3 regions of the Ewingella sp. C233 genome follow, and region 3 is predicted to be linked to each of the others. Evidence: predicted binding sites of a transcription regulator. Region 3 holds the regulator's gene; each other region holds the start of a gene.

Region 1 (4,860 bases), on a different contig from region 3:
TAACATGGAATTCAGGCTCCGGGATCTCTCCGCTTGACTAAAAATTGTCCCCGACGTTGGGTCTGAGACTGAGTGACAGGTTGAAAGTCTAGGCGATTGGATTCGAGAACGATTTGCGTTAGCGCAATGTTTTGGTCACTGACGGGGATAATTGACAAAATAGGACGTCTATTACTTTTAATATAAATTACTTTTGTTAATTCAGGGCAATAATTAACCCTGTAATAACTTAATTAACAAAGAGCCATTATACAGCGCGTCTTTGACTAAGGCAGCGCCCGGCATGGTTCCTTTGTTATAAAACTCTGTCGACTCCAGTTTGATATTTTCACTGTAAGACGGCAGCGATTGTTGCTGAATGCAGGACATAATTGCCGGATGCAGGATCTCTTTGGCAAAATTAAGCGGTGAGCCAATCAGCACTTTTTCAGGATTGAATAAATTGACCATGATCGCCAGTATCCGACCCACGCTGTGGCCGACGCTGATTATCACATCGCGGGCCAGTTGATCGCCACGGTTGGCGGCATCACATACCGCCTCAATGGTCAGTGGAATGCCCTGCAAACTTGACCCGACAGCGGTTGATAGCCGCTGGCGCACCAGTTCCAGAATGTTGTCGGTACTCGCCACGGTTTCCAGACAGCCGTGGTTACCGCAGTAACAGCGCTTGCCGTAAGGGTCCACCTGAGTATGACCAATTTCCACCACGCTGCTGCTGCCCCCGTGCAGGACACGCCCGCCGGTGATCACCCCGGCGCCGACGTTGTGGTCGATCACGACCTGAATCACGTTTTTACAACCACGCGAGGCGCCGTAAAGCGCTTCTGCCATGGTCCAGGCGCCAATGTCATGCTGCACAAAGACCGGTAAACCGGTATGTGCTTCTAAGGTGCTGCCGAGCGGCATTTCATTGACGTCATCATAAAACGGCATACGGTGTACCACCCCGGCGCGGGCGTTAATCATGCCCGGCAACGTAATGGCAATGGCCGTAAGGCGCTCAAGTTTGCTCTGATAACGGATAAAAAACTGGTCAATTTCGCCGATAATGCGCTCAAGCAGCGGCAATTCAGCATGGGCGGGAAGCGGCAACACATCTTCCACCACCAGTTTACTGCTCAGATCACGCAATCCGAGGGTAATAAAACCCTGGTTGATGCGTGCAGAGAGATAGTGCCAGGCGTCGGTATCCAGCACCAGACCAATGGCCGGGCGACCACGGCTGCCGGGCTCCTGAAACTCCGTTTCCTGAACCAGATGCGCCTGCAATAATTCGCGGACAATTTTGGTAATGCTGGCGGGAGCAAGCTGCGCCTTTTTTGACAGCTCAATACGCGAAACTGGCCCAAACTGATCTATCAGCCGGTACACGGCACCGACATTGGTTTGCTTGATTTGATCAATATGTCCGGGTTGCCCATCAGGGTTCACAGCAGAAACTCCGTTATTTTTCGCGCTTCAAAATAAAGATTAATGGGTATGTTGAGGTTTTTGCCATATGCCGTCAACTATTTGATTCGTTATGTGATTCGGTGCACATATTGGCCTGAAACCTGATAGGAATTGACTGGAAAAACAGCGTTCTCAGGGCTGTTCGTCCTGCATCATTAACTTCATAAAAGCGTTAGCCGGAGCACTAACCGGGCGATAGCGGTGATTCACCATCCAAACTTGCGTGGTCCCCAGCTGTTTTCCAAAACGTAAATAGCGCACACCATCAACCTGAATCCGTAAGTAGGACGCTGGTAAAATCGAGACACCGAGGCCGGCTGACACCAGCCCGATGATAGTCAGCGGTTCGCCGACTTCCTGGGTAATAAACGGCGTGATCCCCTGCGAACTCAGCAGCGTGCGGATATCGTCATACAGGGAAGTTCCGGCGTCTTTGGAGAAGAACACAAACGGCTGGTCCGCCAGATGATGGAAAGTCAGCTCCCCTTCCGGCAAATTCACCAGCGGGTTGTCTTCATGGACTACGGCTACCAGAGGCTCTGACAGCAGCAGTTGGTGATGCAAAGTATCGGGCAACAGGCGATTTCGCATTACGCCCAGATCAATGCGCCCCTCCAGCAGCGGTTCAATTTGCTGGGTGCTGTTCATCTCTTCGATGCGGATATTCACTTCAGGGTACAGCAGATGAAAACGCTGAATGGTCCGCTGCACGCGGCGCAGAAAAGGGGCTGATGAAGTGAGACCGAGCGTCAGATTCCCCGCCTCACCGCGGTGGATTTTAGCCGCCTGCAATGATGCATCATTCACACGCCCAATAATTTGTCGCGCCTCTTTAAGAAAACTTTCACCGGCCTGCGTCAGACTCACATTACGGTTGTTACGGTTAAACAGCTGAGCGCCAATATGGGCTTCCAGCGCCTGAATCTGCTGGCTCAGCGGCGGTTGCGAAATATGGAGTCTCTGCGCCGCACGGCCGAAATGTAGCTCATCGGCAACGGCAATAAAGTAGCGTAGATGGCGCAGTTCGACATAGTTCATGGCGGCTGATTGATATCTCAAATGTATTGTTTCACAGAGATTAATATATTAGACAAAATAAGTCGCCCTGATAAAATTTTCATACATTTTAAATTTAGTTGTATGAAATGCTTCCGCTAAGGATCTTCAGTGAACACCACCGGGCGTAAATCTGCCGCTTCAGATCTCAGCCATTCTTCTGTCAGTCAGGGGAGTTCGGTCAACGATGACGAAATAACCCCCGACTCGCCCTCATCTGCGTTATCCCCGTTATCAAAAACACCCTTTATTAAACGCGGTACGCCGCAGTTTATCCGGGTGACGCTGGCGCTGTTCTCCGCCGGTCTGGCAACCTTCGCCCTGCTCTATTGTGTGCAGCCTATTTTGCCGGTGCTCTCACACGATTTCGGCGTGTCACCGGCAACCAGCAGCCTGTCGCTGTCGTTATCGACCGGGCTGATGGCAATGGGTTTGCTGTTTACCGGGCCGGTTTCTGACGCCGTGGGCCGCAAGTCGGTGATGGTTGTGGCGCTGATGCTGGCGGCCGCTTGTACGCTGATTTGCGCCTTTATGCAGAGCTGGAACGCCATTTTACTGATGCGGGCCTTGATCGGGCTGTCACTGAGTGGCGTGGCTGCGGTGGCCATGACCTATTTGAGCGAAGAGATCCACCCAAGCGTCGTGGCCTTCTCAATGGGCCTGTATATCAGCGGTAATTCAATCGGTGGCATGAGCGGACGTCTGGTCAGCGGCGTGCTGACAGATTTCTTCTCATGGCGCATTGCCGTTGCGGTGGTCGGGCTGTTTGCGCTGGCTGCGGCCATTATGTTCTGGCGCATTTTACCGGCGTCAAAACACTTTCGCGCCAGCTCACTGAAACCACGGAAAATGCTGATTAACTTTACGCTGCACTGGCGCGACACCGGCCTGCCGATGCTGTTTGCCGAAGGTTTTCTGCTGATGGGCAGCTTTGTCACCATGTTTAACTACATCGGCTACCGGTTGCTCAGTTCGCCTTATCATCTCAGCCAGGCGGTGGTCGGCGTCATTTCTGTGGTCTATCTGATGGGCACCTACAGTTCGCCGAAAGCCGGTGCGCTGACAGGCGTCTATGGGCGCGGGCCTGTGCTGATAGGCTCTGCGGCACTGATGCTGGTCGGGATCCTGATCACCGCATTTTCCCCTATCTGGGCAATTTTCATCGGCATGGTGTTAGTGACCGGTGGTTTCTTTGCCGCGCACTCGGTCGCCAGCGGCTGGATTGGCCGCCGCGCCCGCAGGGCCAAAGGACAGGCCTCCTCGCTCTATTTATTCTCCTACTATGCCGGTTCCAGCGTGGCCGGGACGCTGGGCGGTTATTTCTGGAACAGTTTTGGCTGGTACGGCATCACCGCGTTCATCAGTCTTATGCTGATTGTGGCGATTATTGTAGGTTACCGCTTAATGCGCCTAGCGGAAGGCCGCCCGGTTATGGCCTGAAAACCGCTGTCGGTCTTTTACTCTCCTGTCAGGGCGCTCGCGCCCTTTTCCCTCTGCCAGACACTCCGCCACGGAACTTACGGTTATCTGTGTTATTGAGGTGTGCACGTTTAGTGTTTTTATTCTATATTGTATGTTGTAACTAAATGGAGGGTGCATGGCGGATTATGATCTGATTGCCCGGATGAACGGGTGTTTCAACGAACTTGAACTGGCTTTGGGCGATCTCAGCCGTTTATTAAAGCAGCTCGATTTATTGCAGGCACGCGTATTCAGCCTGCCGGAGATTGCCAAAGGCGAAGAACACAATCCTGCCGAGCATATTCAGGTCACGCCGCACGTGGGTGAAGCCGCGCATCAGCTTGCGCTGCAACACTTTCAGAATCTGTTTATTCATCATCAGGGCGAAAATATCAGCAGTAAATCGGCCGTCCGTCTGCCCGGTGTGCTGTGTTACGCGGTGGATGCAGCTGAACATCAGGCTGCCCTGCTGCTGATTGAAGAGGTCAATAAGCTGAAGGCCGAGCTGGAACACATTGTGACGGTGGAATCCGGCCTGGCGCGTGAGCAGCGCTTTGAGTTTGTGCACACTCATCTGCGCGGATTGATCACGCTGAATGCTTACCGGACGATTTCCTTCCTAAATGATCCGGACTCCGTGCGCTTCGGCTGGGCCAATAAGCACATCATTAAGAATGTCAGTCGTGAGGAGGTTCTGGCGCAACTGGATAAGAGCCTGAACGCCGGGCGTTCCGTCCCGCCCTACAGCCGCGAGCAGTGGACAGATAATATTACGCGCGAAATCAACGACGTTAAACGCATACCCGAACACGCCGTGCTGAAGATTAAACGCCCGGTGAAGGTTCAGCCCATCGCCCGCGTGTGGTATCGCAACAGCCAGAAACAGAT
Region 2 (4,860 bases), on a different contig from region 3:
CATTCGGGCCTGTAATCAATGATCTTCCTACTGTTTTGCGCATTCTTGACTATATTAAATGTGTGTTCAAGAAACGGTGGCTTAAAGCACTGCTTTGAAGTCACGATGCAGAGAGTTATATCGAAAGGCGATGAAAAGCCCGAATAAAACGAAGTACTCTGCTACTAAGTTAAAACTCAGCAAAACATTTTGTTAGAAGCGCCACCAAGAATGTGGCGTACAGAGCCCGCGATTAGGGCTTATAAACTGAAAGGAAGAAATCGATGAAAAATTCTAAATTTGCCTATTCCATGATGGCTGTTGTTCTGGGTACCGCAGTGATGAGCGGTAGTGCATTTGCTGCAACCACAACTGATAGCGCAGGTGCAAAAATCGATAGTTCCATGAAGAAAGTTGATAACTACATGGGCGACAGCTCTATCACAGCAAAAGTGAAAAGCGCCTTGGTCGACGATAAAGCGATCAAAAGCAGCGATATCTCAGTAAAAACGGATAGCGGCGTTGTCACGCTGAGTGGTTTTGTCGGTTCACAGGCAGAAGCTGAGCAGGCTGTTGCCGTAGCAACCAAAGTTGAGGGGGTGAAATCCGTCAGCGACAAACTGCATACCAAAGACAGCAAAGATCAGTCCGTGAAAGGTTATGCCGGTGATACCGCCACCACGACTTCCGTGAAAGCGAAACTGCTGGCTGACGATATCGTCCCATCACGTATGGTGAAAGTTGAAACTACCGACGGCGTTGTACAGCTGTCCGGTTCTGTAAAAGATCAGGCTCAGTCTGACCGTGCAGAAAGCGTTGCTAAGACCGTTGACGGCGTGAAAAGCGTTAAAAATGACCTGAAAGTCGCACCATAAGCTTTTCGGTTAAACAGTAAAATGTTGAAATTGCACTAAAGATTGCCCGCTACAGGGCGGGCAGTCTGCTCTTAAGAAGTCAGCATCAACACACTATAAAACAGAACACATGGGGCTTTAGGTCCTGAGAAAGTTGCCAGTTTTTCTTCCACTTTCATTTTTACAGCTATCTTTAAGAGGTAAGCATTTTTATTATCCGGCCAAAACGGGTTTTAAGAAGCCAAATAGAAAGGTTAGAAACCGGGTTCAGGCCCGAATTATTGGGTACACCATGTGATTGGGCAAAAGTTAAAATAGGGTAAGGAGAAGCTTATGTTTCGTTGGGGCATTATATTTCTAATCATCGCGTTAATCGCGGCGGCACTTGGTTTTGGTGGTCTGGCGGGTACAGCTGCCTGGGCTGCAAAAATCGTCTTCGTAGTGGGTATCATTCTGTTCCTGATCAGCCTGTTTACCGGACGTAAACGACTCTGACATTCCGACGGAAAGAATAAACACTGAGTAGACTCCTGCCGGAGATTAGGTCGTACACTGTTAAACCGAATGTGGTTAACAGAAAGTAACGATTTAATCTCCGGTATTTTATTAGAAAAGCACCGAACTGAAAAAGACAAGGTATGCTCTGAGGTGAGGCCCATAGATTTTGCGGCCTGTTCACTGAGGGGAAAGCGTTGGGATACAGAATACCTGTCACGCTTGGCAATATTGAACCGCTGGCGTACAAACCTTACAAACCCGGCAAGATTGCGCTGGTCTGTGAAGGCGGGGGGCAACGCGGGATTTTCACCGCGGGCGTGCTGGATGAATTTCAGCGTGCGGGTTTCAATCCGTTTGACTTGTTTATCGGCACTTCAGCGGGTGCACAAAATCTCTCGGCCTTTGTTTGCGGCCAGCCGGGTTACGCGCGACGCGTTATCACCCGTTATACCACCAGTCCTCACTTCTTTAATCCCCTGCGCTTTGTGCGTGGCGGGCACCTTATCGATCTCGACTGGCTGGTGGATGAAACCTCCAAAAATATGCCGCTTGCAATGGACTCAGCCGAAAAGCTGTTGATCGATGGCCGTGAATTCCTGATGTGCGCCTGCCGCAGCGATGATTACACCGCTAACTATTTTGCGCCGACGCGCGAAAACTGGCTGCCGGTGATTAAAGCGTCCAGTGCCATTCCTGGTTTCTACCGCATGGGTGTGGATCTTGACGGTATCAGCTATCAGGACGGCGGCATCAGCGACGCTATTCCGGTTGAAGAAGCTTACCGACGTGGCGCGGATACCATTGTTGTCATCCGTACCGTACCGTCGGCGATGTTCTACACGCCGCAGTGGATGAAGCGCATGGAGCAGTGGCTGAGCGAAAGCAGCCTGCAACAGCTGGTGCGCATGATGCAGCATCACGAAAGTAGCTATCACCGCATTCAGCAGTTCATCGAGAACCCGCCGGGCGATCTGCGCATCTTTGAAATTTTCCCGCCGAAGCCGCTGGCCAGCCATGCGTTGGGCAGCCGTTTACCGGCGCTGAATCAGGATTATCACCTCGGTCGCCGCTGCGCTCGCTATTTCCTGTCGGCGGCCTCGCACTGGTTTATTCCCCGTGAGAACGAGCGTCCAATGCCCTTTATCACGCCGCGTAAAACCCGGCCGAAGCGCGTGGTGGTCCCGGAGGCGAATCCGGACAATATCATTCCGATCGCCGCTGCGGTAAGCAGTGTCGGGCAGATCATTCTTGATCCTGCCGTGCTCACCGATATGGTAGCTGACGGCGGCATGGTGCGTCCGGCAGCCAGCGCATTTTATGATGACATCCAACACGCCGCTCACAACGAATTGCCGCACAATGAAGAGAGCAGCTATAACGAAGGCGAAAACCTGTGAGTTTTCACCTGATCGATACGCACTGCCATTTCGATTTCCCTCCGTTTACCGGCGCTGAAAAGGAAAGTCTGCAACTGGCGGAGGCGGCCGGTGTGTGTCAGGTAATCGTCCCGTCGGTGACTGCCGACCGTTTCCAGGGCGTGCTGAAGCTGGCAAAAAAACATCCGCAGATTTTTGCCGCACTTGGGCTGCACCCGATATACGTTGCTCAGCATAAAGATGCTGATCTTGAGTTACTCGACTCATGGCTCTCCAACCGGGACACCAAACTGGTGGCGGTGGGGGAGATCGGTCTGGATCTGTATCTGGAGCAGCCGCAGTTTGAACGCCAGCAACGGCTACTGAAAGCGCAGTTCGCGCTGGCGAAGCGGGAGAATCTGCCGGTGATCCTGCATTCACGCCGCAGTCACGATCAGCTCGCGGCGATGCTGCGTCAGGCTCAGCTTCCGGCAACGGGTGTGGTTCATGGTTTTGCCGGCAGTCTGTCGCAGGCACTGGCGTTTGTGAAACTGGGTTTTGCGATCGGCGTCGGCGGTACCATCAGCTACGAGCGGGCGCAGAAAACCCGCAACGTGATGGCGCAACTTCCTCTCTCTTCTCTGCTACTGGAAACTGATGCGCCGGATATGCCTTTGCTAGGTTTTCAGGGGCAGCCAAACCGGCCGGAACGTGCAGAGTCGGTCTTTAACGTTCTGTGTGAGCTGCGCAGCGAACCCCCGGAGCAGATTGCCGAGGCGTTGCTCGACAACACCCGCCGCGTTTTTACCCTGCCTGTCTGACTACTTCCGCTTATCTCACATCCGCGTAAAATTTATTTTGTTATTTAAATAACATTTATCTTGTTCGCTCATCCCCTGAACGGCGATTTGTAAGTTTGTTTTCCGTTATTGCTTCCTTTGGGAATGTTATTATTATAACATTCATTTCGTGACTACCGGTCGGTAGCCACAGAGTGAGCTGCTCGTCTCCTGTTGTCATGAAACGGGTATACACTCTTTATTCAGGCCAAATTCTGAGCATAGAACCGGTGTTGTGTGATGGTGGTCTCATTTCACCAAGTAACGTTGCAATGGGTTTTCATAATGTGTGAAATACTGCACACAGCAACCTGATGTGACGTGTTCAAATAGTCACAACGAATTGGCTGATGCCAATCCAAGCGCGGTGAGAAGGATCTCAATTGCCAGCGAAAATGTTTTATCCCGTTTTCGCACGCTATCTTCATGGAACCAAGTCCGCTCGCCAACCGTGCAGAATTCTGTGGATGCCTTCAGGCTCGTAAAGAATTCATGACTGTATGCTCAGTTCTGGCTGGTCGCTGGAATTGAAAATTGTTGGAGAGTTTTATGACCGATTTAACCGCCGCAGCACAACGTGCGCTGAACCTGATGGACTTAACGACCCTGAATGACGACGACACTGACGCAAAAGTGATCGCACTGTGTCATCAGGCAAAAAGCCCGGCCGGCAACACTGCTGCTATCTGCATTTATCCGCGTTTCATTCCTGTTGCCCGTAAAGCACTGCGCGAGCAGGGCACGCTGGACATCCGTATCGCTACCGTCACTAACTTCCCACATGGCAACGATGATATCGATATTGCCGTGGCTGAAACCCGCGCTGCGATTGCCTATGGCGCAGATGAAGTTGACGTGGTGTTTCCATACCGTGCGCTGATCGCCGGTAATGATCAGGTCGGTTTCGAGCTGGTTAAACAGTGTAAAGAAGCCTGTGCTGCAGCCAACGTACTGCTGAAAGTGATCATCGAAACCGGTGAACTGAAACAGGATTCCTTGATCCGCAAAGCATCCGAAATTGCTATCAAAGCAGGCGCTGATTTCATCAAAACCTCAACCGGTAAAGTGCCTGAAAACGCCACACTGCACAGCGCTGAGCTGATGATGAGCGTCATCGCTGAAATGGGTGTGGGCAAAGACGTTGGCTTCAAACCTGCCGGTGGCGTAAAAACCGCTGAAGATGCCGCGCAATATCTGGCACTGGCTGACCGCCTGCTGGGCCGCGAATGGGCCGATGCGCGCCACTTCCGTTTCGGTGCTTCAAGCCTGTTGGCAAGCCTGCTGACAACGCTTGGCCACGCTGACCAAAAGTCTACCAGCAGCTACTGATCGTTA
Region 3 (4,860 bases):
AGAAATTTATTCAGGGGCTCGACGCCATTAATCAGAAATATGGTGTGTTCAAAGAGTTCCGGGGTCAGGGGCTGTTGATTGGCGCCGAGTTGTCCTACGCCTACCAAAATCGCGCCGGTGACTTCCACAAAGCCGCCGCCGAGTTTGGCCTGATGATCCTGGTTGCCGGTCCGAACGTCATCCGGCTTGCGCCATCTCTGGTGATTGAGTTCGCAGACATCAGCGAGGGGATGAATCGCTTTGAGAAAGCGATTGGTAAAGTTTTGGGGGGCTGAGCGAGCTCTGGCGCTTTAAAATTCAAATTCAAGGTCGTGGGCGTCGGCCCACACCGACTTGGGGGCCGCAGTCGCTTGTCCCTCTGGACTCCGAGCTTTTTAAAAAACAGCAGCTGCGCTGGTCACAATGGCCGTGTTTCAGTCACCGCAGTTACAGCCGCAAAATGCCGCCGCTTAGGCGGTGCCCTCCGTTCGGGTTACAACCCGCGCCAAAATACGCGCGGTTTTCCACCCCTTCGTCGGCGTCATTTTTGAATGCGGCCTAGGCTTTCTTAAATTCAAAACCAGACAGATTTATTGTCTTTTATTCTGTTTTTTATCTTTTGACCTACATAGCCGCTAAGGCGCAGTCAGAAATGGCACCGGATGAGAGGTTCGAGACCTGAGGCTCGAATCCCGAAATTCGGGGACGGCGAAGCCGTGACATTTTGCGCCTCACGCGCAAGTTTCAGAACATGTCCAATAACCCAGCGATAGCGCGCAGTTTAAAAACGCAGGATTCCAAAGGAGGTTCGTTTAAACCTCCTTTGGGCCAGTGTGGGCGGCGAGCCCACGGTCTTGACGTTGAAGTCGAATTGGCAATTGAACAGCCGAAACTGTTCAACTCTCCCTGACACGCCGTGTCAACCAGATCCCGTGATGTGGCCTTTGCTTCCACGCCAGTGACGAAATCGTATGCATGACGCTCAGATGTGACAATACCCGTCGCAGATGGCGTTCCATCTCCGTGATGGGCATGTCGGGGTGCAATTCTGGCGTGGCGAACAGGCTGCTTTCGCTGCTCGGGCCGTCGTAGGTCAGGCGCTGCTGACAACTTTGTAGGGCAATTTCGCAACGTTGCAGATAGTCCATCGCCAGCTGTGGCGTCAGCATGTAGTGCTCGCGGGCCAGAATGGTCATGGCATTGATGTGCTCGACAATAAACTGACTGTGCGTCACCCATAAGCGCATGTCGGCCAGATAGCGCGAGTTAAAGCCCGGTTCCTGCATCGCCTGATTGAGCGACGTGAACAGGGCATTGTGCGCCTGGGTAACCTGCATACGGGCGTACGCCAGTTTCACGGGATCGGGATTTTCCTCCAGCAATAAACGGATCGCGTCCTGATCACTTTCCAGCGCCTGCCAGGCGTTCTGGCGCAGCAAACCACTCTGCCACTGCGGCCACAGCCAGAGCGTGCCGCCAAACGCCAGTGCGCAGCCAATCAGGGTATCGATAAGCCGTGGAACGAGAAAATGTGCGCCATTCATCGCCAGCAACTGCAAGGTATAAACAGCGGTGACTGTCATGCCAATCATAGCCAGCCCGTAGTTTTTGCGCAGTACGGTGTAAGACACCACGGTGATCAGCAACATACACAGCAACGTAATGCTTTCGGGCAATTCGAGTTGCAGTAATCCGGCAGCAAGCAGTAAACCTATCAGCGTGCCGAGCGCACGGTGCTGAATGCGTACGCGCGTGGCGTTGTAACCGTTCTGGCTGACCAGCATTACCGTGAGCAAAATCCAGTAAGGTTTTGGCAAATTGAAAAACAGGCCCAGGCTGCTGCCGATGGCCAGTGCCACGCCAAGACGTGCCGCATTGCGCAGCGCCACGGACTTAAACGACAGATAACCTTTCAGCGCCGCCCAGAATGGCAGGCGGTTTTGCGTCTGCATCAGATCGCGTCGGTATAGCGGGCGCTGGGTGCGCAGCAGGCGGGCAATGCGGCTGAAATGGTAATAACAGAACTGGCCGACCGGGTTATCACGGTACCGTGAGGCGATTTTTTCCAGCGCGGCCAGCTCATTCGCCATGGTGAAGCGTTCAGAACGCCGGTGATAAAGAATGTCGTCGGCAATTACCCGCAGACGGGCGGCAATCACCTGGGCGTTACGGCGGATCACGGCTTCGGCGTGGCTCTCTTCCACCAGTTTTTGGACTTCTTCTGGCAGATGCAGGCTGACGGTAATGTGCTCTTGTAAATCCAGTGCGACCTGAAAACGCTGGAATAGCCGTTTGTGCTGATGATGGTGGCCGTTATTGGGCAACATGTGCAGTTGTTGATAGAGCAGGGCGATCAGATCGATGACCTGCTGCTGGCGCTTAAGCAGCGGCGGCAGCGCGGTTTCGGGATCGGTGTGCTGGGTCAGCAGGCTATATTTAGCTTCGAAATAATCCGCCAGTTGCAGATAGAGCTGGCTGAGGCTTTCGCGCATCGGCTGCTCTTCTGACAGCCGGAACCACGCCCAGTTAAACAGCCCGTACCAGGCGGTACCGACGATATACAACAGGGGCGCATGCCAGACAGGCACCACGCCTGCCATGCTGAGTGTGAAGATGGTGGCGACCAGTGCACCGGGCAGCAAACGGGCGTGCAGCGGGCTGATTTCACCCGTCACGCCAAGCACCAGCGCGAACGACAGCATGATAAGCGGGAGCGGAACGTGCCAGTTCACCAGCATCAGTTGCAGCATCAGGCTGCTGAAAGCAAAGAGAGAGCCCCCCACGATCAGGCGTTTGAAAAAGCGCTTATGCGGGGTATCAAGGCCGGAGATATTGCAGCAGGCGGGGACCAGAGAAAATAAGAGTCCCATTTGCAACTGACCGAGCATCCAGCCAATCGCCACAGGAATAGACAGCACCAGCGTCTGGCGCAGGGCATAGTTGACTTCGGGATGGTAAAAAAAACGACGCCATAACGTCATGCGTTGCTTCTTCAGCCGCGCTATCACTGTGTTGTATCCCTATTTCCCAATAAAAACGGCGCGACAGTTGCCTGCCGCGCCGTTTTTCAGGGAATTAACGGGTGCCGTAAACGACAATCGTTTTACCGTGTGCGGAGATCAGGCTCTGATCTTCCAGCATTTTGAGAATGCGACCCACCGTCTCGCGTGAACAACCGACGATTTGACCAATTTCCTGACGGGTGATTTTGATCTGCATACCATCCGGATGGGTCATCGCATCCGGTTGTTTTGCCAGATTCAGCAAGGTTTGCGCGATACGGCCCGTCACGTCGAGGAAGGCGAGGTTACCCACTTTCTCTGAAGTCACTTGCAAGCGTGTCGCCATCTGAGCGGAAAGGCGCATCAGAATGTCCGGATTAACCTGAATCAACTGGCGGAATTTTTTATAAGAAATTTCAGCCACTTCACAGGCAGATTTAGCACGAACCCATGCACTACGTTCCTGCCCTTCTTCGAAGAGTCCCAGCTCGCCGATGAAGTCACCTTGGTTCAGGTAGGAAAGTATCATCTCTTTGCCTTCTTCATCTTTAATCAGGACGGCAACCGACCCTTTCACGATGTAGTAAAGCGTTTCGGCTTTTTCACCTTGGTGAATCAGCGTACTTTTGGAAGGATACTTATGTATATGACAGTGAGACAGGAACCATTCGAGAGTAGGGTCTGTTTGTGGCTTGCCGAGAACCATTAGCTATTATCCTCTGTTGTTATCGCTGCCCAAAATCACAGGGCTCAGAGTTCCCTGTACGGCGTCTTAAAAAGTACGCGCCCTTTTAGCATAAGAACTGTCCAGTAATGCTGCAAGCGGGAGTCGGAGTGAAACAGCGTTATTATTGTTGTTAGCACCGTGGTTTCATGTGAAAACCACAAACCCATCACCGCAATTTACTGAAAAGTGTGTATCGGCTTCGTTTGTAGCACAGGTTTGCGCGGGTGTCTTCTGTTGTCTCGCTTCAGCATGATGGGGATCGGGTTACGTTGCCGGTTTTTGCCTAAAAGGGTAGTCTGAGATAAATTTGGCTGAATATTTATACCAGGAGTAAGGCACATGCAGGCACGGGTAAAATGGGTTGAAGGACTGACGTTTTTGGGTGAATCTGCGTCAGGTCACCAGATTTTGATGGACGGCAATGCGGGCGATAAAGCCCCAAGTCCGATGGAAATGTTGCTGATGTCGGCAGGCGGTTGCAGCGCTATCGACGTCGTCTCTATTTTGCAAAAAGGCCGCAACGATGTGCAGAACTGCGAAGTGAAGCTGACGTCCGAACGCCGTGAAGAAGCGCCGCGTCTGTTCACGCACATCAACCTGCACTTTATTGTGACTGGCAAGAACTTGTCCGACAAAGTCGTCGAGCGCGCGGTGGCGCTTTCTGCTGAAAAATATTGCTCGGTTTCTCTGATGCTGGGGAAAGCCGCATCGATAACGCACAGTTTTGAAGTAGTGGAACCGGAATAAGGCTTTACCAGCGATAAGCCAGACAATGGGCCCGCAGTAAATCCAGAAATCGTCGCGCCGCAAAGGTTAGCGGCGATTTTTGCGAATAGAGTACGCAGTATTCCGCCTGCGGCAGGCTATCGATCGGCAGCAGATGCAATTTGCCCTCTAATCCGAACGGCGCTCCCATCGCCCGCGCCACAATGGTCAGGTAATCCGACTGCAATACCAGATTCAGCCCGCAGACCACAGAGTCGGTGCGCACTGGCATTTCCGCCGACTGATGGTAAAACGTCCCCATCGACAGCTGAAGCTGCTGGTAATAACCCATGTCCGTTTCGGGCAGCACCCAGCGTGCATTCTGCAACGCCTCCAGCGTTGTGGCGTTCTCCAGCGGATGTCCGCGCCGTGCAATAATGCCAAACG

Evidence for each region. The regulator CRP, encoded in region 3, controls carbon source genes, mostly activating them, when cyclic AMP is high. The targets are predictions, from matches to a motif close to ATGTGANNNNNNTCACAT.
Region 1: the regulator CRP is predicted to act here: its motif matches at 1,526-1,543, upstream of mlc (sugar metabolism global transcriptional regulator Mlc).
Region 2: the regulator CRP is predicted to act here: its motif matches at 3,813-3,830, upstream of deoC (deoxyribose-phosphate aldolase).

What each region holds. Positions count from the first base shown of each region.
Region 1 is NZ_JBUZRI010000001.1:1,511,630-1,516,489, forward strand. Features, by position in the region: gene bioD (dethiobiotin synthase) at 1-6, opposite strand, end outside; gene mlc (sugar metabolism global transcriptional regulator Mlc) at 214-1,434, opposite strand; gene ACZRKO_RS06820 (LysR family transcriptional regulator) at 1,588-2,493, opposite strand; gene ACZRKO_RS06825 (MFS transporter) at 2,707-3,951, shown strand; gene tus (DNA replication terminus site-binding protein) at 4,109-4,860, shown strand, end outside.
Region 2 is NZ_JBUZRI010000002.1:315,407-320,266, reverse strand. Features, by position in the region: gene osmY (molecular chaperone OsmY) at 264-854, shown strand; gene ACZRKO_RS13720 (DUF1328 domain-containing protein) at 1,167-1,328, shown strand; gene ACZRKO_RS13715 (patatin-like phospholipase family protein) at 1,526-2,728, shown strand; gene ACZRKO_RS13710 (TatD family hydrolase) at 2,725-3,507, shown strand; gene deoC (deoxyribose-phosphate aldolase) at 4,075-4,854, shown strand.
Region 3 is NZ_JBUZRI010000004.1:22,571-27,430, reverse strand. Features, by position in the region: gene argD (bifunctional acetylornithine/succinyldiaminopimelate transaminase) at 1-275, shown strand, start outside; gene ACZRKO_RS17745 (YccS/YhfK family putative transporter) at 876-2,960, opposite strand; gene crp (cAMP-activated global transcriptional regulator CRP) at 3,055-3,687, opposite strand; gene ACZRKO_RS17735 (OsmC family protein) at 4,048-4,455, shown strand; gene ACZRKO_RS17730 (LysR substrate-binding domain-containing protein) at 4,460-4,860, opposite strand, start outside.